One region of the Arthrobacter paludis genome, then DNA from elsewhere that is predicted to be linked to it. Evidence: predicted binding sites of a transcription regulator. Region 1 holds the regulator's gene; the other holds the start of a gene.

Evidence for each region. Region 1 encodes LexA, which represses DNA repair genes until DNA is damaged. Its sites were predicted from a motif close to TCGAACANNTGTTCGA; they were not measured.
Region 2: AC1Q5D_RS12310 (DUF6504 family protein) is a predicted target of LexA. The motif match lies at 2,869-2,884, and genes of this name have one in related genera.

What each region holds. Positions count from the first base shown of each region.
Region 1 covers NZ_JBXAEW010000002.1:252,100-262,154, reverse strand. Annotated here, with positions in the region: gene hisH (imidazole glycerol phosphate synthase subunit HisH) at 1-4, opposite strand, end outside; gene hisB (imidazoleglycerol-phosphate dehydratase HisB) at 5-625, opposite strand; gene AC1Q5D_RS02650 (histidinol-phosphate transaminase) at 667-1,782, opposite strand; gene AC1Q5D_RS02645 (LysM peptidoglycan-binding domain-containing protein) at 1,871-2,254, opposite strand; gene lexA (transcriptional repressor LexA) at 2,524-3,246, shown strand; gene AC1Q5D_RS02635 (3-hydroxyacyl-CoA dehydrogenase NAD-binding domain-containing protein) at 3,363-5,504, shown strand; gene AC1Q5D_RS02630 (QcrA and Rieske domain-containing protein) at 5,607-6,035, shown strand; gene AC1Q5D_RS02625 (Rieske (2Fe-2S) protein) at 6,081-6,560, shown strand; gene AC1Q5D_RS02620 (ATP-binding cassette domain-containing protein) at 6,551-8,026, opposite strand; gene AC1Q5D_RS02615 (CbiQ family ECF transporter T component) at 8,023-8,799, opposite strand; gene AC1Q5D_RS02610 (ECF transporter S component) at 8,811-9,608, opposite strand; gene AC1Q5D_RS02605 (nucleoside hydrolase) at 9,681-10,055, opposite strand, start outside.
Region 2 covers NZ_JBXAEW010000013.1:56,425-66,479, reverse strand. Annotated here, with positions in the region: gene AC1Q5D_RS12335 (MBL fold metallo-hydrolase) at 1-84, opposite strand, end outside; gene AC1Q5D_RS12330 (S-(hydroxymethyl)mycothiol dehydrogenase) at 86-1,171, opposite strand; gene AC1Q5D_RS12325 (glutaredoxin domain-containing protein) at 1,275-1,547, opposite strand; gene AC1Q5D_RS12320 (SOS response-associated peptidase) at 1,583-2,362, shown strand; gene AC1Q5D_RS12315 (VOC family protein) at 2,388-2,819, opposite strand; gene AC1Q5D_RS12310 (DUF6504 family protein) at 2,991-3,302, shown strand; gene AC1Q5D_RS12305 (DNA polymerase III subunit alpha) at 3,299-6,871, shown strand; gene AC1Q5D_RS12300 (methyltransferase family protein) at 6,868-7,425, shown strand; gene thrS (threonine--tRNA ligase) at 7,536-9,539, shown strand; gene AC1Q5D_RS12290 (HIT family protein) at 9,542-10,055, shown strand, end outside.

The DNA of each region.
Region 1 (10,055 bases):
CCACCTAGAGCGCGCCCTTCGTGGACGGGATCGCCCCGCCGGTGCGCGGATCCGGTTCGACGGCCTCCCGGAGCGCCCGGGCGAAGGCCTTGAACTGCGCCTCGACGATGTGGTGCGGATCGCGGCCGGACACGACCTGCATGTGCAGGCAAATCTGCGCGTGCAGGGTCAGGGCCTCGAACACGTGGCGCGTCAGCGACCCGGTGAAGTGGCCGCCGATCAAGTGGTACTCCTGGCCCGCGGGCTCGCCGCCGTGGACGAGGTAGGGCCGGCCGGAGATGTCGACGACGGCGCTGGCCAGGGCCTCGTCCAGCGGCACGGCCGCCTGGCCGAACCGGCGGATCCCCGCCTTGTTGCCGAGCGCGGTCCGCAGCGCCTCGCCCAGCGCGATCGCGACGTCCTCCACCGTGTGGTGGACGTCGATGTTGGTGTCGCCGGAGGCCCGGACGGTCAGGTCGATCAGGGAGTGCTTGGACAGCGCCGTGAGCATGTGGTCGTAGAACGGCACGGTGGTGCCGATCTCCGAGGTGCCGGTGCCGTCCAGGTCCAGCTCGACGTAGACGCTCGACTCGCTTGTGACCCGCTCCATGCGGGCCCGGCGGCCGCTGATCAGTTCTGCAGGCATTGCTTCCTTTGGGTTTCGGGGCCCGTGCGGGCCCCACCAGTCTACCGGCGGGCCCGGTCCGCGCCGAGCAGCTCCCCGAGGCCCTCGAGAAACGCCGAGGTCTCCGCCTCGGTCCCCGCGGTGACCCGCAGGTGTCCGTGGATGCCGACGTCGCGGACGATGACGCCGCGCTCGAGCAGCCCCTGCCAGATGGCCTGCGGGTTCTCGAGGCCGCCGAAGAAGACGAAGTTCGAGTCGCTCTCGGCGGGCTCGAGTCCGAGGCGCTTGAGCTCGTCGACAATGCGGTCGCGCTGCATCTTGATGTCCTCGACGTTCGCCAGGAGCGCGTCGACGTGGCGCAGGGCCGCGTTGGCCGTGGCCTGCGTGACCGCGGAGAGGTGGTACGGCAGCCGGACCAGCCGCAGGGCGTCGGCGATCTCCGGCGCGGCGGCGAGGTAGCCCAGGCGCGCGCCGGCGAGTGCGAATGCCTTGCTCATGGTGCGCGACACGACGAGCCGCTCGCGCCCGGGCAGCAGGGTCAGGGCCGACGGCGTGCCGTTCTTGGCGAACTCCGCGTAGGCCTCGTCGACCACGACGACCGCGTTGCTCGCCTCCCCGGCGGCGTAGACGGCGTCCACGACATCGAGGCCGAGTGCCGTGCCCGTGGGGTTGTTCGGGGAGCAGAGGAAGACGACGTTCGGCGCGTGTTCTGCCACCTGGGCCGCCGCGTCGGATGCGCTGAGGCCGAAGTCCCCGGCCCGCCGCCCGGCGATGTACCGGGTGTCGGTTCCGCTGGCCAGCAGCGGGTACATGGAGTACGTCGGGGGGAACGAGAGCAGGCTGCGCCCCGGGCCCCCGAAGGCCTGGAGGATCTGCTGGAGCACCTCGTTGGAGCCGTTGGCCGCCCAGATGTTCGCTGGGCCCAGGCCGTGGCCGAGATAGTCGGCGAGCCGCTGCCGGAGTTCGCTGAACTCGCGGTCCGGATACCGGTTGAGGCCGCCGGCCGCGAGCTCGACCTCCTCCGCAATGGCCCTGCGGACCTGGGGCGGAAGCGGGTGCGTGTTCTCGTTGACGTTCAGCTGGATCGGCACGTCCAGCTGCGGGGCGCCGTAGGGCTCCAGCCCCCGCAGGTTGTCGCGGAGGGGGAGACGGGAGAGACGTTCTAGCTGCTCACTCACCGCTCGATTCTAGGCACCGGCGCCGTCTGGCCCCGAATCCGGACGCGCCTTGGCGGCGGGCCCGGGTAACATTCGCGGGCGCCGCCGGTCAGGATCCGACGGGGACCAGCAGCTCCTGGCCGGGGACGAGGGCGGAGCCGCTCAGGTTGTTGAGTTCGGCGATCTCGGCGATGACGGCGCGCGGCTCGCGCTCCGGCGCCACCTCCGCGGCGATCGACCACAGCGAATCGCCCTCGGCGACAGGAACGGTGGTCGCCTGGACGGGCGCCGGCGCCCCCGAGCCTGCGACGACGGGAGCCGTGAAGGCGCCGAGCACGAGCATCAGGGCGGCGGCCCCGAGCATGACGGGTAGGCCGATGAGCAGGAGCCGGCCGCGCCGGGTCAGGCGCAGCGGTCCAGGGGCGGCGGGCAGTGGCGTGCGAACGGAGTGCATCCCCAGGGAGACAGGGGCCGCGATGGCGATCTGTGCCATGGTCTTGCCTTTCCGATTGGCGCCGGCCGGGCCGGCGGTCCTGCTGTTCGAAACATTCGAAATCAGGGCTTCGAACATCTTTTCGAAAACTGCTGGGTTCAGTTGTAGCACCGATGCTCGATGGATGTCGAGACACGTTCGAATAAACCTTTGAATCGCCTCTTGGGCTGGGATAGCGTGGGAGCAACGGTCCATGGGCGACACCCCACCAGCGGCCACCGACAAGTTGGGGCCGGCCGGGCAGGCCGGCGGAGAGAACGGCGGACGGCATGAGCACACCCGGAACCCCCACGCGGAAGGGCGCCCCGAAGAGCCTGACGCTGCGCCAACGCAAGATCCTCGAGACCATCCAGCGCTCGGTGGCGGCCAACGGGTACCCGCCGTCGATGCGTGAGATCGGGGACATGGTGGGGCTCGCCAGCCTGTCGAGCGTGACGCACCAGCTGGGCCAGCTCGAGAAGCTCGGCTACATCCGCCGCGACCCCCGGCGCCCGCGCGCGCTGGAGATCCTCCTGCCCCTCACCCTGAACGCCCCGGGCGCGGAGGACGCCCCGGAACAGGGCGGCGACGTGTCGGCCCTGAACGGGATGCACGTCTCCGAGATCGCCTCCGCCTCCGACTCGGCCATGGTGCCCCTCGTGGGCCGCATCGCGGCCGGCGGCCCGATCCTGGCGGACCAAAGCGTCGAGGACGTCGTCGCACTCCCCCGCCAGCTGGTGGGCCACGGCGAGCTGTTCATGCTGAAGGTCAGCGGCGACTCCATGGTGGACGCTGCGATCTGCGACGGCGACTGGGTCGTCGTGCGCCGGCAGAGCACGGCGGAGAACGGAGACATCGTCGCCGCACTGCTCGACGACGAGGCCACCGTCAAGACGTTCCGGCAGCGGGACGGGCACACCTGGCTGCTTCCCCAGAACCGGCAGTACGAACCCATCCTCGGCGACCACGCGACGGTCATGGGCAAGGTCGTGTCGGTCCTGCGCTCCCTGTAGCGCGCCAGGCGCCCGGAGCCGCAGCGAAGCCCCGCGAAGAGAAGCGGTGCTTGCGGAGAAAGTTACCCGCCAGTAGCGTATGGTGCGGACCACATCCGGAACCCCAGGAGCAGCCCGTGCCCGCCCACACCGCATTCGCCTTCGACCGCTTCGCCGACCTGACCGCGCTGGCGCCCGACGAGGCTGTCACCCGCACCACGGTGGAGGACCGGCCCCTCGCCTCCGGACGGCGCCTGGCCCTGCTGACGCTGGACAACGGCCTGGGTCCGCGCCGGCCCGCCACGCTCGGCCCGCGCACGCTCGTCGAGCTCGGCCGTGAACTGGCGGCCCAGGCCGAACGCGCCGCCGCCGGGGAGATCGACGCCCTGGCCGTGGTCGGCGTCGACGGCGTCTTCGTCGCCGGCGCGGACCTGTCGATCGTCCAGGGCCTGCGGGGAGCGGAACACGGGCGGAGGATGGCCGAGCTGGGCCACGCGGCGTACGACCTGCTCGCGGACCTCGGAGTCCCCACTTTCGCCTTCGTGAACGGAACGGCCCTCGGGGGCGGCCTGGAGCTCGCCCTGGCCTGCACGTACCGCACGGTCAGCGGCTCCGCGCGGGGCCTCGGCCTGCCGGAGGCCCATCTCGGCCTGGTCCCCGGCTGGGGCGGCGTCTACCGGCTCCCGCGCCTGGTGGGCCCCGAAGCGGCGGTGGCCGTGATGCTGGAGAACGCGCTCAACAACAACCGCACCCTCGATGGCGCCGCCGCCCACCAGCTCGGCATGGCGGACGCCCTGATGGACGCAGAGGGGTTCCTGGACGCGTCGCTGGCCTGGGCCGACCGGGTCCTGGGCGGGGACGCCGCCGTCGCCCGCCCCCACGCGGTGGATCCGGGCGACCCCGCGGTCGCCGCCCGCTGGGAGCGTGCCGCGGCCGACGCCCGGTCGCTCGCCGAGGCGAAGGCCGGCCCGGCCGCCCCCGCACCGCACCGGCTCGCGACGCTGTTCGCCGCGGCGGCGACCGCGACCCCAGCGGAATCCGCGGACCAGCAGTGCGACGCACTGGACGAGCTCATCGCGTCCGACCAGTTCCGCGACTCCGTCTACGCGCTGCTGGAACTGCTGCAGAAACGGGCCAAGCGCCCGGCCGGCGTGCCGGACTCCCCTCCGCTTCCGGTCACGAGGATCGGGATCGTCGGCGCCGGGCTGATGGCCACCCAGTTCGCCCTGCTCTTCGCCCGCCGGCTGGACGTGCCCGTGGTGATCACGGACCTCGACAGCGGGCGGGTCGAGGCCGGCCTGTCCCGCATCCGCGGGGAGGCCGAACGACTGGCGGCGAAGGGCCGCCTGTCCCAGGACGAGGCCACGCGCGTCGCCGGGCTGGTGACGGGGACGACCGACCTGGCCGATTTCGCGGGGTGCGACTGGGTCATCGAGGCCGTGTTCGAGGACCTCGGGGCCAAGCGCCGGGTGTTCGCGGACGTCGAGCGGCACGTCTCCCCCGACTGCGTGCTGGCGACCAACACGTCCTCGCTCTCGGTCGCGGCGATGGCGGAGGGCCTGGCCCACCCCGAACGGCTCGTCGGGTTCCACTTCTTCAACCCCGTGGCCGTGATGCCGCTCGTCGAGATCGTCCGGACCACGGCGACACGGGACTCGGCCGTCGCCACGGCCTTCGCGACGGCTGCGCGGCTCGGCAAGACCGCGGTCCTGGTCCGGGACGCGCCGGCCTTCGTCGTGAACCGGGTCCTGCTGAGGCTCCTGTCCGAGGTCGTGGCCGCCTTCGACGCCGGCACGCCCGCCGAGGTGGCCGACTCCGCCCTGCGCCCGATGGGCCTGCCGATGAGCCCGTTCACGTTGCTCGCCATGGTCGGTCTGCCCGTCGCGCAGCACGTCCAGGGGTCCCTGCACGCCGCCTTCGGCGACCGCTACCCCGTCTCCGCGAACCTGCAGGCCCTGGTCGACCACGGCGTCGGGCAGCTGTGGGAGGACGACGGCGGGGGCCGAGCCATCCCGCGGTCGACCCTGGACCTGATGCGGTTCGGGTCCTCCCCGGTCTCCGCGGACGCGCTGCTGCGGCGCACCCAGGATGCCTTGGCGGAGGAGATCGGCCTACTCCTGGCGGACGGGGTCGTGGCCGCGCCGCAGGACGTGGACCTGTGCATGATCCTCGGCGCCGGCTGGCCGCTGCACCTCGGCGGCATCACCCCGTACCTGGACCGCACCGGAGCCTCCGAACGCGTCCTCGGCCACCAATTCCACGCAGCGGCACGGGTCTAGGCGAGCAGAAGCACGCGGCGGCATCCTAGGGGCGGCCCGCGCCGCGGTAAACGGCGCCGGTCGCCCCTCCCCATCGGCGTCGCCCGGTGCGACAATGGCGCCATGAACGAGACCGGACTCCGCGCAACCCGACGCGTCTTCCTCGGCGGAACCCTCGCGGTCGGTGCGGCCGGAGCACTCACCGCGTGCGGCAGCGACGCCCCGGAGGGCCCGCCCGAGCCGGTGGGCGAGCCCACGCAGGCGACCACGACCGAGGACCTGCCCGTGGGCTCCTCGGCATCGGTCAACGTGCAGGGCAACAACTACCTGCTCCACCGTCCCGACGAGTCGACGGTCCTCGCCTACACCGCGGTGTGCACGCACCAGGGCTGCCAGGTTGGGATCGGCGACGGGAACTTCCAGTGCCCGTGCCACGGCTCGGAATTCTCCTTCACGGACGGCAGCCGGCAGGCGGGGCCCGCCAAGGACCCGCTCCCCGCGTATGCGGCCGAGATCGACGGCGACCGGGTCATGATCTACCTGGAATCCTGAGGCGTCGTTTCCACGGCCCGCCCCGGGCCGTGGGAGAATGCCCCGGTGACCAGCCTGCCCGTTTCCGCCTGCCGCCGCACCGTCCTCGCCGCCGTCGCCTCCGGTGCGGCCGTGACCTTGGCCGCCTGCGGGGACGGCTCCTCGCAGGCGCCGGACAACAGCCCGTCCGCGGTCCCCGCGCCGCACGGGAAACCGGTGCGCGTCGCCGCTGCCGCGGACCTGCCCGTGGGCTCGTCCCTCGGCGTGACGGCGACGGTCCCGGACGCGGACGGCGCCGCCGCGGAGCGCGGCTTCCTCCTCCACCGGCCCGACGCCGGCACCGTACTCGCCTACACGGCGGTGTGCACGCACCAGGGCTGCGCCGTCGGCCCCGCCGATCCGCAGGACGGCACCCGTTTCCACTGCCCCTGCCACGGCTCGTACTTCGACCCGGCCGACGGCCGGGCCGTCGCCGGACCCGCCCGCGGCGCGCTCGGGCGGTTCGCGGCCGAGATCGACGGCGGCGACGTCCTGCTCTACCCGTAGCGGCGCCCGGGCCGGCCGGCGTCCAGCCCGGGGACGGCGCCGGGGACCAGGCCAGCGCGCCGATCGCAGCCGGCGGCCAGGCCGGCGTCGTGGGTGGCGACCAGCACCGCCGCGCCCCGGGCCGCCGCGCGCGCCAGGGCCCGGTCCAACACGCCGCGGCCGGCGGCGTCCATGCCGGCGGTCGGCTCGTCGAGGAGCAGGACCCGCGGCCGCGCGGCCAGGGCGGCGGCCACGGCGACGAGCCTGCGCCCGGTCGCGGGCAGTTCGAGGGGGTGCTCGTCCGCGGCCCCCGCGAGCTGGCACTCCTCCAGGGCCGCCTGCACGGCCCGGCCGGAGTCCCGGCCGCGCAGGCCGAACGCCACCTCCGCGCGGACCGTCCGCGCGAACAGCTGCACGTCGGGGTCCTGGAAGACCAGGGCCGCGCACCGCGCCAGCCTCCGCGTCCCCACCGCCGCCGCGTCCAGCCCCGCGACGTGCACGCTCCCGGCCGTGGGGCGTTCGAGCCCGACGGCGGCCCGCAGGAGCGTGCTCTTGCCCGCGCCGTTCGGGCCCGTCAGGGCCACGCGCTCGCCCGCCCGCACGGTCAGGACCAGGCCCGACGCCGGCGCCCCGCCGAAGGCCACCCCACGGAAGGCGAGCAGCTCCCGCGCCCCGGCGGCGGCGGGACGGGGGCGGCCAGTCGGCGCGCCGCCGCCGGGCCCCGCGCCGCCCGCCGCGCCGACGCCATCGGCCGCGTCCGCCTCCACGGCGTCGGCCGCCCCGAGCCGCACGGTCGCCGTCGCGGCGGCGCCCAGCGGCCCCGCCTCGTGGGCGAGCAGCAGCACGCCGGTGCCCGCGCCGCGCACGCGCGCCACGGCGGCCTCCACCCGCGCGGACGCGGCGGCGTCGAGCCCGGCCGTCGGCTCGTCGAGCACCAGGACGGAGGGGTCCACCGCCAGCGCGCAGCCGATCGCCACGAGCCGCTCTTCCCCGCCGGAGAGGCGCAGCGGGTCGCGCCGGAGCAGGTGGCCCACGCCGAGCCGGGCGGCCGTCTCCTCCACCCGCGCCCGCATCCGCGGGCGGTCCATGCCCCGGTTCTCGAGCCCGAAGGCAAGCTCCTCCTCGACCGTCGGGCGCACGTGCGAGAGTTGCGTCCGCGCCCGCTGGGGCACCAGCGCGACGTGCCGCGCCCACGCGGTCAGGCCCGGCGCCGCGGAGCCGGCACCCGCGGCGTCCGGCCCGCCCGCGTGCGCCACGGTGAGGCCCCCCGCCCGGACCGTCCCGGACATCCGGCCGCCGGCGTGGGCGGGCAGCACGCCGGCGGCAATGCCGGCCAGCGTCGACTTGCCGCTGCCGGAACCGCCGAGCACGAGCGTGAGCCCGCCGGGCGCGACGGTGACGTCGACCCCCTTGAGGGCGGGCCGGGCCTGGCCGGGATGGCGGTACCAGTCGACGCGCAGGGCCAGCCCGCCGCGGGGCGCGCTCACGCCGGAACCGCGGCGGCGGCGCAGGCCAGGGCCGCGGCCCCCAGGGCGCCGAGCGCCGCCGGCCGCTCCCACGGGCGCGCGGGGACGCTCCGGTAGGCCGTGCGGTCCGTCCCGCCGGGGAACCCGCGCAGCTGCAGCTGGGTGCCGCGGTCGCCGGCGTCCTGCAGCGCGGAGACGACCAGCGGGACGGCCTGCCGCAGGGCGGCCGCGAACGGGCCGCCCGCGGCGCCCCGCACGGCCTGGGCCTCGGCGATCGCCCGCCGGCGGTCGGCGAGCGCCGGCAGCAGGGCCAGGGTCGCCGCCACGGCGTAGGCGAGCTGGGCGGGCACGCCGGGCCGGTCGAGGGCGCGTACCAGGTCGTGGCGGTCCACGGTGAGCACGAACAGCAGCAGGCACGCGGCGACGGCGGCGGCGCGGGTCCCGTACCAGCCGGCCGCGCCCAGCCCCTCCGCCGTGACGCGCAGGGGCCCGGCGGCCGCGAGCACGTGCGTTCCGCGCGTGTCGAACAGGGCGTGGATGGCCAGCTGCGAGGCCCACAGCGGCGCCAGGACGACGGCGCCCGTCGCGGCCAGCCGCCCGGCCAGGGCCCGCCGGGCCGCGAGCGCGAGCGCGCCCGCCACCGCGGCAGCCCACACGGCCGGGTGGGGCCAGGCCAGAACGACGGCGGCCGCGGCGGCCGCGAACGCCAGCCCGGTCAGGGGGTGCAGGCGCCGGGGCGCCGGGGCCGGGCCGCGCGGGCGCCCCGGTCCCGCGGCGGGGTCTTCCCCGCGCACCGGCGCCGCCGTCACCGGGTGGCGGCCGCCCGGTCCGCGCGCTCGGCGGCGCGGCGCGGCAGCGGGTGGCGGAGCCTGACGCGCCGGGGCAGGGCGGCGACCAGCAGGGCGGCGGCGAGGAACGCGACGGCCTTGTCCGCCGGGTCGGAGATCAGGGCCTGCTTCGTGACGGAGGCCAGCAGGGAATCGCCCATGGCGCGGAACGCCGCGACGATCGCCCCGGTCGCGGCGCCGGACGTCCCGCCGTAGACGAACGCGGCGACGGGCGCGGAGACGATCCCGGCGACGATGCCGGTCGCGAAGCCCGCCACGGGGGCGGTCCACGTGCGGCGCAGCACCAGGGGCGCCGCGGTGCCGGCCAGGAGCCCGACGATGGCCGCGCCGGCGGCGAACGGCAGGACGGTCGGGTTGAACAGGGACCAGACCAGGGTTCCCAGCACGCCCGTGGCCGCGCCGGCGGAGCGGCCCGCGAGCAGGCCGATGAGCACCGTCCCGATCGAATCGAGGTAGAGGGGCACGAGCGTGCTGCCGACGAACTGGCCCAGCAGGATATTCAGGACGATCCCGACGGGGACCAGGGCCAGGGTCGGCGCCGGCAGGGTCGGCAGGGTGCCGGCGAGCAGGAGCAGGGCCCCGGCGAGGTACCCGCCGAACGCGAGCAGGGCGGGCCCGCTGCCGAGGCCCTCGGCCGCGACGGTCGGCTGGGTGAGCACGAGGGCGGCGTAGGTCGCGGCGATGCACGCGACGCCGGCGGCGGCCAGGAGGCGGGCGCGGGCGGGAACGGCGGACGGGAGGGCAGGCGTGGACATAGGCGGACCCGGTTTCGGCAGCAGGAACGGTCGGAACGGAGGGCCTATGTCACCTCGACCCGGTCGCACAGTCTAGCGCAGCGGCCCGCGCTCCTCGATGCGGCGGGCCAGGGCGGCGATGGATCCGAGGGCCTCGCCGAACACGGCCGGGGGGTCGTTCCAGTCCACGATCCGGGCGTTCGGCTCGCGGCCCCACAGGCCACGGAAATCGGCCGTGGTCGTTCCGGCCAGGGGCCCGGCGCCGGTCTGCACGTGCACGTGTGCGGGGCGGGTCCGGTACCGGGCGCGGCCGACGGCGACGGTCGCGGCGAAGAGGTCGTGCACGTGGGCGATGTAGCCCTGGCCGTAGGCGCGGTGGAACTCGAAGTAGAAGCGCAACGCGTCGGACAGGGTCCGCACGAGCGGGTTGGCGGCACGGCTGCGGGTCCCCTCCGGGTCGTCCGGGGA
Region 2 (10,055 bases), on a different contig from region 1:
CCAGACGTTGTTGTCCACGTCCCAGGTGCCGCCGTCCAGGCTGAACGTCCCGGAGGTCACCAGGTTCTCGATGCGGGCCGCCACGCTAGAGCTCCACCACGGAACGCAGGACCTTGCCGCCGTGCATCTTCTCGAACGCGGCCTCGACGTCCTTGATGCCGATACGCTCGGTGACGAAGGCGTCCAGGTCCAGGCGGCCGAGCTTGTACTGCTCGACGAGCATCGGGAAGTCGCGGCTGGGCAGGCAGTCGCCGTACCAGGAGGACTTCAGGGACCCGCCGCGGCCGAAGACGTCCAGCAGCGGCAGCTCCAGGGACATCTCCGGGGTCGGCACGCCGACGAGCACGACCCGGCCGGCGAGGTCGCGGGCGTAGAAGGCCTGCTTGTAGGTCTCCGGGCGGCCCACGGCGTCGATGACGACGTCGGCGCCGAAGCCGCCGGTCAGCTCGCGGATGGCCTCGACCGCGTCGGAGGCCTTGGAGTTCACGCCGTGGGTGGCGCCCTGCTGCTTGGCCAGCTCGATCTTGGCGTCGTCGATGTCGACGGCGATGATCGTGGTGGCCCCGGCGAGCTTGGCGCCCACGATCGCGGCGATGCCGACGCCGCCGCAGCCGATGACGGCCACGGACTCGCCGCGCTTGACCTCGCCGGTGTTCATGGCGGCGCCGATGCCGGCCATGATGCCGCAGCCGAGCAGGCCCACGGCGGCGGGGTCGACGTCCTCGTCGATCTTGGTGCACTGCCCGGCCGCGACGAGGGTCTTCTCGGCGAAGGCGCCGATGCCCAGGGCCGGGGAGAGCTCGGTGCCGTCCTCGAGGGTCATCTTCTGGGTGGCGTTGTGGGTGTCGAAGCAGTACTGCGGCTGGCCCTTGGCGCAGGCGCGGCACTGGCCGCACACGGCGCGCCAGTTCAGGATGACGCGGTCGCCCACGGCGACCTCCGTGACGTTCTCGCCGACGGCGGAGACGACGCCGGTGGCCTCGTGGCCGAGCAGGTAGGGGTACTCGTCCCCGATGCCACCCTGCTTGTAGTGCAGGTCCGTGTGGCAGACCCCGCACGTGAGGATGTCGACCACGGCCTCGCCCGGCCCCGGGTCGGGGATGACGATGGTGGTGGTCTCGACCGGGGCGTCCTTGGCCCGCACGACAACGCCCTGGACCTTCTGCGGCATGGCGCTCCTTCCCTCCGGCCGCCCACGCGGCCGCGCTTGGTGCTTGGAAAACAAGGGGGTGCCGGCCTGTGGCGGCCGGCACCCCTCATCCAACCACACGGGTCTAGGAAAGTCGCTCCCTCACTTCGGCGATGCGGGGGTTGGTCGCGGCCGTCCCGTCGGGGAAGACGAGGGTCGGCACGGTCTGGTTGCCGCCGTTGAAGGACTCGACGATCTCGGCGGTGCCGGGCACCTCCTCGATGTTGACCTCGCGGTAGGCGATGCCGTCGGCGTCCATGGCCCGCTTGAGGTTCCGGCAGTAGCCGCACCAGGACGTGGTGAACATGGTGACCGCCCCGGCCTGGGGGACGTATTCGTTGAGGTTCGCTGCGCTCATGCCCAAGCCAACCGGCCGTGTGGGACGCTTATTCCATGTGCGGTCGCTATGTCATGGCCAGGGCGGTCGGGGACCTCGTCGCGGAGGCCGGGGCCGAGGACCCGGGGGACCTGGCGCTGCCCCCGTCGTGGAACATCGCCCCCACCTCGGACGTCGCCGTCGTGCTGGAGCGGCTCGTCTACGGCGAGCCGGCCCGCCAGGTCCACGTCGCCCGCTGGGGGCTGGTGCCGGGGTGGGCCAAGGACCCCGCCGTCGGCGTGCGGGCCTTCAACGCGCGCAGCGAGACCGCCGCGGAGAAGCCGACGTTCCGCCGCGCGGCCCAGGCCCGGCGCTGCGCCGTCCCCGCCGAGGGCTACTTCGAGTGGCAGCGGGAGGGGGCCGGCCGCGGCGCGCGGAAGACCCCGCACTACGTGCACCCCGCCGACGGGTCCCTGGTCTTCTTCGCCGGGCTCTACGAGTGGTGGAAGGACCCGTCCCGGGAGTCCGGCGACCCGGGGCGGTGGCTGCTCTCGACCTCGATCCTGACCATGCCCTCCCCGCCGGAGGGCACGGGCGATGCGGTGCTGGAGCGGCTGGCCACCCTGCACGACCGCGTCCCCCTGCCGCTGTCGCGGGACGGGATGGACGCCTGGCTCGACCCCGGGGCGCGCGAGCCGCTGCCGCTGATCGAGCGGGCCGTCGCGGAGGCGCCGGACGTCGCCCGGCGCTGGGACGTGCGGGAGGTCGGGGCCGCCGTCGGGAACGTGCGCAACGACGGGCCCGAGCTCATCGAGCCCGCCGTGCCGGAGCCGGCGGAGCCAGGCGGGCTCTTCTAGGGCCCGGGCGCGGCCGGGCCGCGCACTACCCGAGCGCGACGGCGCCGTCGTCCCCGATGGAGAACGCCGGGTTGTGGACGAAGTCCCAGCGGTAGCCGTCCGGGTCCGCGACGCACGCGCTGGTTCCGCCCCACGGGCGCCGGCCGGGTTCCTCGACCGCCGCCGCGCCGGCCGCCAGCGCCCGCGCGTAGAGCCCGGCGACCGCCCCGGGGGAGTCCGTGTTGTGCCCCAGGGACACGGGTGGGGCCTGCGCCCCGAAGCCGACGTCGCCGTACTCGCCCGGCATGCTGGCCACGTTCCACAGGGCGAGCATCAGCCCGTGCCCGGCGCGGACGAACGCGATCTCCCCGGGCAGGTGCTGCAGCGGCTCGAAGCCCAACCCGTCCACGTAGAAGGCGCGGGAGGCCTCGACGTCGCGCACGCCCAGGGTCACTGCGGTGATGGCGGGATAGTCCATGGCGGCAGGGTAGCGCCCAATCCGTCGGTGCGCCTCCCTAGCCTTGGAATCGAACAAAAGTTCGAATAAAATGGAGTTGGCGCCACCGAGCTTCCCCCTGCGGCGCCGGCTTCCCGTACCCAAGGGCGCCCCCGGACCCTCACACCCGGCCGGCGCGATGGAGGTTTCGGTATGGGCCTGTTCACCCAGTCCATCGAGGTCGACTGCACGCCCACCGGCCAGCCCCTGCGGCTGCGCTGGCAGGGGCGCGAATACCGCGTGGCCGCCGAGCCGGTGCGCTGGTTCGAGCGCCGCCGCTGGTGGGCCGAGGAGCCGCGCGCCCAGCGGGGCAGCGGCCCGGGTCTGGTGGACCACGAGATCTGGCGCCTCCAGGTCCGGCTGGCCGGGCGCGGCCCGCTGCTCACGTTCGATGTCTCCCGGCACACCGGCACGGGACGCTGGCGGATCGTGCGCATCCACGACGCTCTGCGGGAGAGCGCGTGACCTTCACCCACCTCCACGTCGCCACCGCGTTCAGCGCCCACTACGGCGCCTCGTGGCCGGAGGACCTCGCCGCCCGGGCGGCGGCCGACGGCGCCGACGCCCTCGCGTGCACCGACCGCGATGGGCTCTACGGCACCGTCAAGCACCTCAAGGCGTGCCGCGAGCACGGGCTGGACCCCCTCGTCGGCGTCGACCTCGCCGTGCTCGGGGCCGCGCCGCGCGCCGCGCGCGGGCGGCGCCCCCGGCAGCCGCCGGTCGCCGGCCGCGTCGTCGTGCTGGCCACCGGGCACGACGGCGGCGCCGGCTACCACGCCCTGTGCCGGCTCGTCTCGGCCGCCCACGCCGGAACCGGCGGCCCGTCCGCCCGCCCGGTCGGCGTCACCGCCTCCGAGCTGGCCGCCCACGCGGCCGGGGAGGACGGGACCGCCCGGCTGATCGTGCTGCTGGGCCCGTACTCCGACGTCGGGCGCGCCGCGCAGGAGCGCGGCTACTCCCGGGCCCGGCAGCTGCTGGCCGCCTGGCGCTCGGCCCTGCCGGACGGCGCGCTCGCCGTCGAGGCCGTCACCCACCTGAGCCACCCCGGCGGGCGGCTCAGCACCGCCCACGCCGTGCGCCTGGCGCGCGCCGCGCGGGACTGCGGGGTGCCGGTGGTGCTCTCCAACGCGGTCCGCTATGCGGAGCCCGACGGCGCCGCGACCGCCGACGTGCTCGACGCCGCCCGCGCCCTGACGTCCCTCGAGGCCCTTGACGACCTGCAGCCGAACGGGCAGGGCTGGCTGAAGGGCCCCGCGGAGATGGCAGGCCTGGCCCGGGAACTCTGCCGCGAGGCCGGATGGGGCGGCGCGGAGGCCGCCCGGCTGCTGGCGGACACCGCCGCCGTCGCCGACCGCTGCCGGCTGGACCCGGTCGCCGACGCCGGTTGGGGCCGGCCCGTCGTCCCCGAGGCCGAGGTCATCGGCATCGCCGGGGCCCCCGACCGCGAACTGCTCGCCCGTTGCGAGGCCGGGGCCACGCGCCTGCTCGGCGCCGGCGCCGACGCCCCCGAGGTCCGCCGCCGCCTGGGCGCCGAGCTGTCCACCATCGCCGGCCTGGGCTTCGCCCCCTACTTCCTCACCGTCGCCGAGGTCTCCACCATGATCGCCGGGCTCGGCGTCCGCAGCGCCGCCCGCGGCTCCGGCGCCTCCAGCCTGGTCAACTACCTGCTGGGCATCAGCCACGTGAACCCGCTGGCCCACGACCTGCTCTTCGAGCGGTTCCTCTCCCTGGACCGCTCCACGCTGCCCGACATCGACATCGACGTCGAGTCCGCCGAGCGCCACCGGATCTACCACCGGATCTTCGAGCGGTTCGGCCCCGAGCGGGTCACGCTCATGAGCATGCAGAACGGCTACCGCGCCCGCGGCGCCGTCCGCGACGCCGGCCTGGCCCTGGGCTTCGACGAGGCCGAGATCGACGCGATCGCCAAGCAGCTGTGGCGCTTCTCCGCCGGGGGGTTCAGGCAGGCGCTCGCCGAGAAGCCGGAGCTGAGGCCCTTCGCCGAACGCGTGGGCCGGGAGCGCCAGCTGGACCTGCTGGTGGACATCACCGAGCGGCTCGACCGGCTGCCCCGCCACATCTCCATGCACCCGTGCGGGGTGATCCTCGGGGACGCGTCCCTGCTGGACCGCACGCCGGTCCAGCCCAGCGGGCTGGGGCTGCCCATGAGCCAGTTCGACAAGCACGACATGGACCCGATGGGCATGTTGAAGCTGGACGTGCTGGGCGTGCGCATGCAGTCGGCGATGGCCCACGCGCTCGACGAGGTGGTGCGCATCCACGGCGGCGCCGAGGAGGTGGCCGCCGCCGGCGGCCACCCGCCCGGCCCGGAGGGCGGCCCGCCCGCGTACGTCGCGCCCGACGGGCGGATCGACCTGGAGCGCGTGCCCCTTGACGACGAGGCGACGTTCGAGCTGATCCGCAGCACCCACACCCTGGGCTGCTTCCAGATCGAGTCCCCCGGGCAGCGCGAGCTGCTGGGCAAGCTGCAGCCGCGCGAGTTCAACGACCTGATCATCGACATCTCTCTGTTCCGGCCCGGACCCATGCAGTCGGACATGGTCCGGCCCTACCTGGAGAACCGGCACGGCTTCGCCCCCGAGCGCTACCCGCACCCGGACCTGAAGCCCGCGCTCGCCGAGACGCACGGGGTCACGGTCTTCCACGAGCAGGTGCTGCGCACGTTCCACACCATGACGGGATGCTCGCTGGCGAAGGCCGACGTCTTCCGGAGGCTGCTCGGCAACCCGGACCGGGAGCCGGAGGTCGAGGCGTTCTTCCGTTCCCGCGCGCGGGAACGGGGGTACGCGCTCGACGTCGTGGACACGGTGTGGAGGACGTTGCAGGCCTTCGGCAGCTTCGGGTTCTGCAAGGCCCACGGGGCCGCGTTCGCGGTGCCCACGTACCAGTCCGCCTGGCTGAAGGCCCACCATCCGGAGGCCTTCCTGGCCGGGCTGTGGGAGCACGACCCCGGCATGTACCCCAAGCGGCTGCTCGTCGCCGAGGCGAGGCGGCTGGGGATCCCGATCCTGCCGGTGGACATCAACCGCAGCGCGGCCGCCTACCACGTGGAGCGCACGGGGGAGGGCCGGCTCGGGATCCGACTCGCCCTGTCCGGCATCCACGGGGTGTCCGGGAGGGAGGTCCGGCGGGCCGTTGCCGGCCAGCCCTACGCCTCGCTGGCGGACGTGCGGGACCGGGCGGGCCTGACCCGGGCCTCGCTCGAGCGGTTGGCCGCGCTCGGGGCGTTCGACGCGTTCCAGGCCCGGGCCGGCCGCGGCAACCGCGCCGACCTGGTCCGGCACCTGCTCGCCCAGCGCTCCGCGGCGCGCCCGGCGCCGCGGCACCGGCCCCTGCCGGGCCAGCTGCCCCTGCCGCTGCCGGACCTCGAGGCCGCCGCCCTGCCGGACGGATCGCCCGCACCGACCGCGGAGGAGACGGTCCGCACCGAACTGGACCTGCTCGCCGTCGACGCGAGCGGCCACCTCATGGACAGCCACGGGCCGCTGCTGCGCCGGCTCGGGACCACCAGCGCCGGGGAGCTGCTGGGGCTGCGCAACGGCGCGGAGGTGCTCGTCGCGGGGATCCGTGTGGCCACGCAGACCCCGCCGATGCGCGGCGGGCGGAGGGTCGTGTTCATCTCGCTCGACGACGGGACCGGCTGCGTGGACTGCACGTTCTTCCAGGAGGCCCAGGAGAACTCCGGTCCGCTCCTGTTCGGGACCCGGCTGCTGCTCGTGCACGGCAAGACCCGCCGCACCGGCCCCCGCGGCATCAGCCTGCAGGCCCTGCGCGCCTGGGACCTCGCGGACACCGCCGCCCTCCCCGGCCCGGGCTACCTGACGTCCCCGGACCGGGCCCGGGACACCGGCCGCCGCCCCGCCCCGGCCCCGCCGGATGCGTCCGGCGACCCGGGCGGCCTCGCCCGCCTCATGGAGGCCGAGGGCCTCGACAACCGCGTTCCCGCCGGGGCCCGGCGGCGCGCCCCCGCGCCCTTGGCCCGCCCGCGGCACCGGGGCACCATGGGGGCATGAACCGCACACAGCACCGCGCGGACCCCCGGAAGCCGGACCCCGCCGAGGCCGCCCAGCGGCGCCGGGCCATCGCCGGCACCGCCGCCTTCGCCGTCGGGCCACTGACGGTCGGCGGCGCCGTCCCGTGGCTGCTGACCCGGTGGCGGCCCCGCACGCCGGTCCCCGGCGGGCCCGCGGCCCGCGCGCTCGGGACGGTGCTGGCCGCGGCCGGCGCGGCCGCCGTCGCCGACGCGTTCCGGCGCTTCGCCGTCGAGGGCCTCGGCACCCCGGCCCCCGTCGCCCCGCCCCGGCGCCTGGTCGTCAGCGGCCCGTACCGCTACGTGCGCAACCCGATGTACATGGCCGTCATCTCCGCCGTCGCCGGCCAGGCGCTGCTCCTCGGCCGGCCCCGCCTCTACGCGTACGCCGCCGGCCTGTCCTGCATGACGTTCTCCTTCGTGCGCCTCTACGAGGAGCCGCACCTCGCGCGCACCTTCGGGACCGACTACGAGGACTACCGGCGGACCGTGCCCGGATGGCTGCCCCGGCCGCCCCGGACCCGCGCCGCCCGGTAGGCGCGGCGATTGGTTGGCCCGCCCGGCCAGCCGCTAGGCTTGACCGCGGCTGGCTGTGGTCCCCGTACGCCACAAGTCATGAAGCCGGACAACGAAGCGAGGAAAGCAGCGTGCCAGAGCAGATCACCCTGAGTGTCAACGGAGAGCAGCGGGAGGTGGCCCCGGGCACGACCGGCACGGAGCTGTTCGCCGATGACAAGGCCATCGTCGTCATGAGGGTGGACGGGGTGCTCCGCGACCTGGACCGGCCGCTCGAGGCCGGCACCGCGGTCGAGGGCGTCGCCATCGATTCCCCCGACGGGCTGGACGTGCTGCGCCACTCCACCGCGCACGTCATGGCGCAGGCGGTGCAGCAGCTGCGCCCGGGCGCGAAGCTGGGCATCGGCCCGTACATCACCGACGGCTTCTACTTCGACTTCGACGTCGACGAGCCCTTCACGCCCGAGGACCTGAAGACCCTCGAGAAGATGATGCTCAAGATCGTCAACCAGAACCAGCGCTTCTCCCGCCGCGTGGTCACCGAGGACGAGGCCCGGGCCGCCATGGCCGACGAGCCGTACAAGCTGATCCTGCTGGACAAGTCCGCGGAGGCCGACGAGGCCGGCGAGGGCGTCAACGTCGAGGTCGGCGCCGGCGAGATCACCATCTACGACAACCTCGACCGCAAGTCCGGCGACGCGGTCTGGTGCGACCTGTGCCGCGGCCCGCACCTGCCGAACACCAAACTGATCTCCAACGCTTTCGCGCTGACCCGCTCCGCCGCCGCCTACTGGCTCGGCAGCGAGAAGAACAAGCAGCTCCAGCGCATCTACGGCACCGCCTGGCCCACCAAGGAGGCCCTGAAGGCCTACCAGGAGCGCCTCGCGGAGGCCGAGCGGCGCGACCACCGCAAGCTCGGCGCCGAGCTGGACCTGTTCTCCTTCCCGGACGAGCTCGGCTCGGGGCTGCCCGTCTTCCACCCCAAGGGCGGGATCATCCGCCGCACGATGGAGGACTACTCGCGCCGCCGCCACGAGGAGGCCGGCTACGAGTTCGTCTACACCCCGCACATCACCAAGGGCCGGCTCTACGAGGTCTCCGGACACCTGGACTGGTACCGCGAGGGCATGTTCCCGGCGATGCACATCGACGAGGAGCGGGCCGAGGACGGGACCGTGCGCAAGCCGGGCCAGGACTACTACCTCAAGCCCATGAACTGCCCGATGCACAACCTGATCTTCGCCTCGCGCGGACGGTCCTACCGCGAGCTGCCGCTGCGGATGTTCGAGTTCGGGTCCGTGTACCGGTACGAGAAGTCCGGCGTCGTGCACGGGCTCACACGCGTGCGCGGCATGACGCAGGACGACGCGCACATCTACTGCACGCGCGAGCAGATGAAGGACGAGCTGGCCACCACGCTGAACTTCGTGCTGGACCTGCTCAAGGACTACGGCCTGGACGACTTCTACCTGGAGCTCTCCACCAAGGACCCCGAGAAGTACGTGGGCTCCGACGAGGTCTGGGACGAGGCGACCCGCACGCTGGAGGAGGTCGCGACCGCCTCCGGCCTGGAGCTGGTCCCGGACCCGGGCGGGGCGGCGTTCTACGGGCCCAAGATCTCCGTGCAGGCCCGGGACGCGATCGGCCGGACCTGGCAGATGTCCACCATCCAGCTGGACTTCAACCTGCCGGAGCGCTTCGAGCTCGAGTACCAGGCCGCCGACGGCTCCCGGCAGCGCCCGGTGATGATCCACCGGGCCCTGTTCGGCTCCGTCGAGCGCTTCATGGGCGTGCTGATCGAGCACTACGCCGGCGCGTTCCCGGCCTGGCTGGCCCCCGTGCAGGTGCGCGCCGTGCCGGTCGCGGAGGCGTTCAACGACTACGTGGCCGACGTCGTGGCGCAGCTGCGCGCGCGGGGCATCCGCGCGGAGGCCGACCTGGGCACCGACCGGTTCCCGAAGAAGATCCGCAACGCATCGAAGGACAAGATCCCGTTCACCCTCATCGCGGGCGGCGAGGACGCGGAGGCCGGCGCCGTCTCCTTCCGCTTCCGGGACGGCAGCCAGGACAACGGGATCCCCGTGGAGAAGGCGATCGCGCGGATCGTCGCGGCCGTCGAGAACCGGGAGTCCTAGGCGTGGCGGACGCGGGAGGCGGCGCCGCCTGGGGCGGCCCGGCGGGGGAGGGCCCGGCCGGCGACCAGGCCGTGACCGACGACTTCGCGACCGGCGGCGTCCCGGACCACTTCCAGCGGCTCTGGACGCCGTACCGGATGGCGTACATCAAGCGCGGCCAGGGCCAGGTGACGGGCGAGGACGACTGCCCGTTCTGCGTGGGCCCCACCCGCAGCGACGAGGACGCCCTGATCGTGCACCGCGGCCGGACGGCGTTCGTGGTGCTCAACCTCTTCCCGTACAACTCGGGGCACCTGCTCGTCTGCCCGTACCGGCACGTGCCGGACTACACCGACATCACGGAGGAGGAGACGGCGGAGATGGCCGCGCTCGCCCAGCACTCGATGCGGGTGCTGCGCGCCGTGGCCAACCCGTCCGGCTTCAACCTGGGCATGAACCAGGGGGTCGCCGGCGGCGCCGGCATCGCCGCCCACCTGCACCAGCACATCGTCCCGCGCTGGAGCGGCGACGGGAACT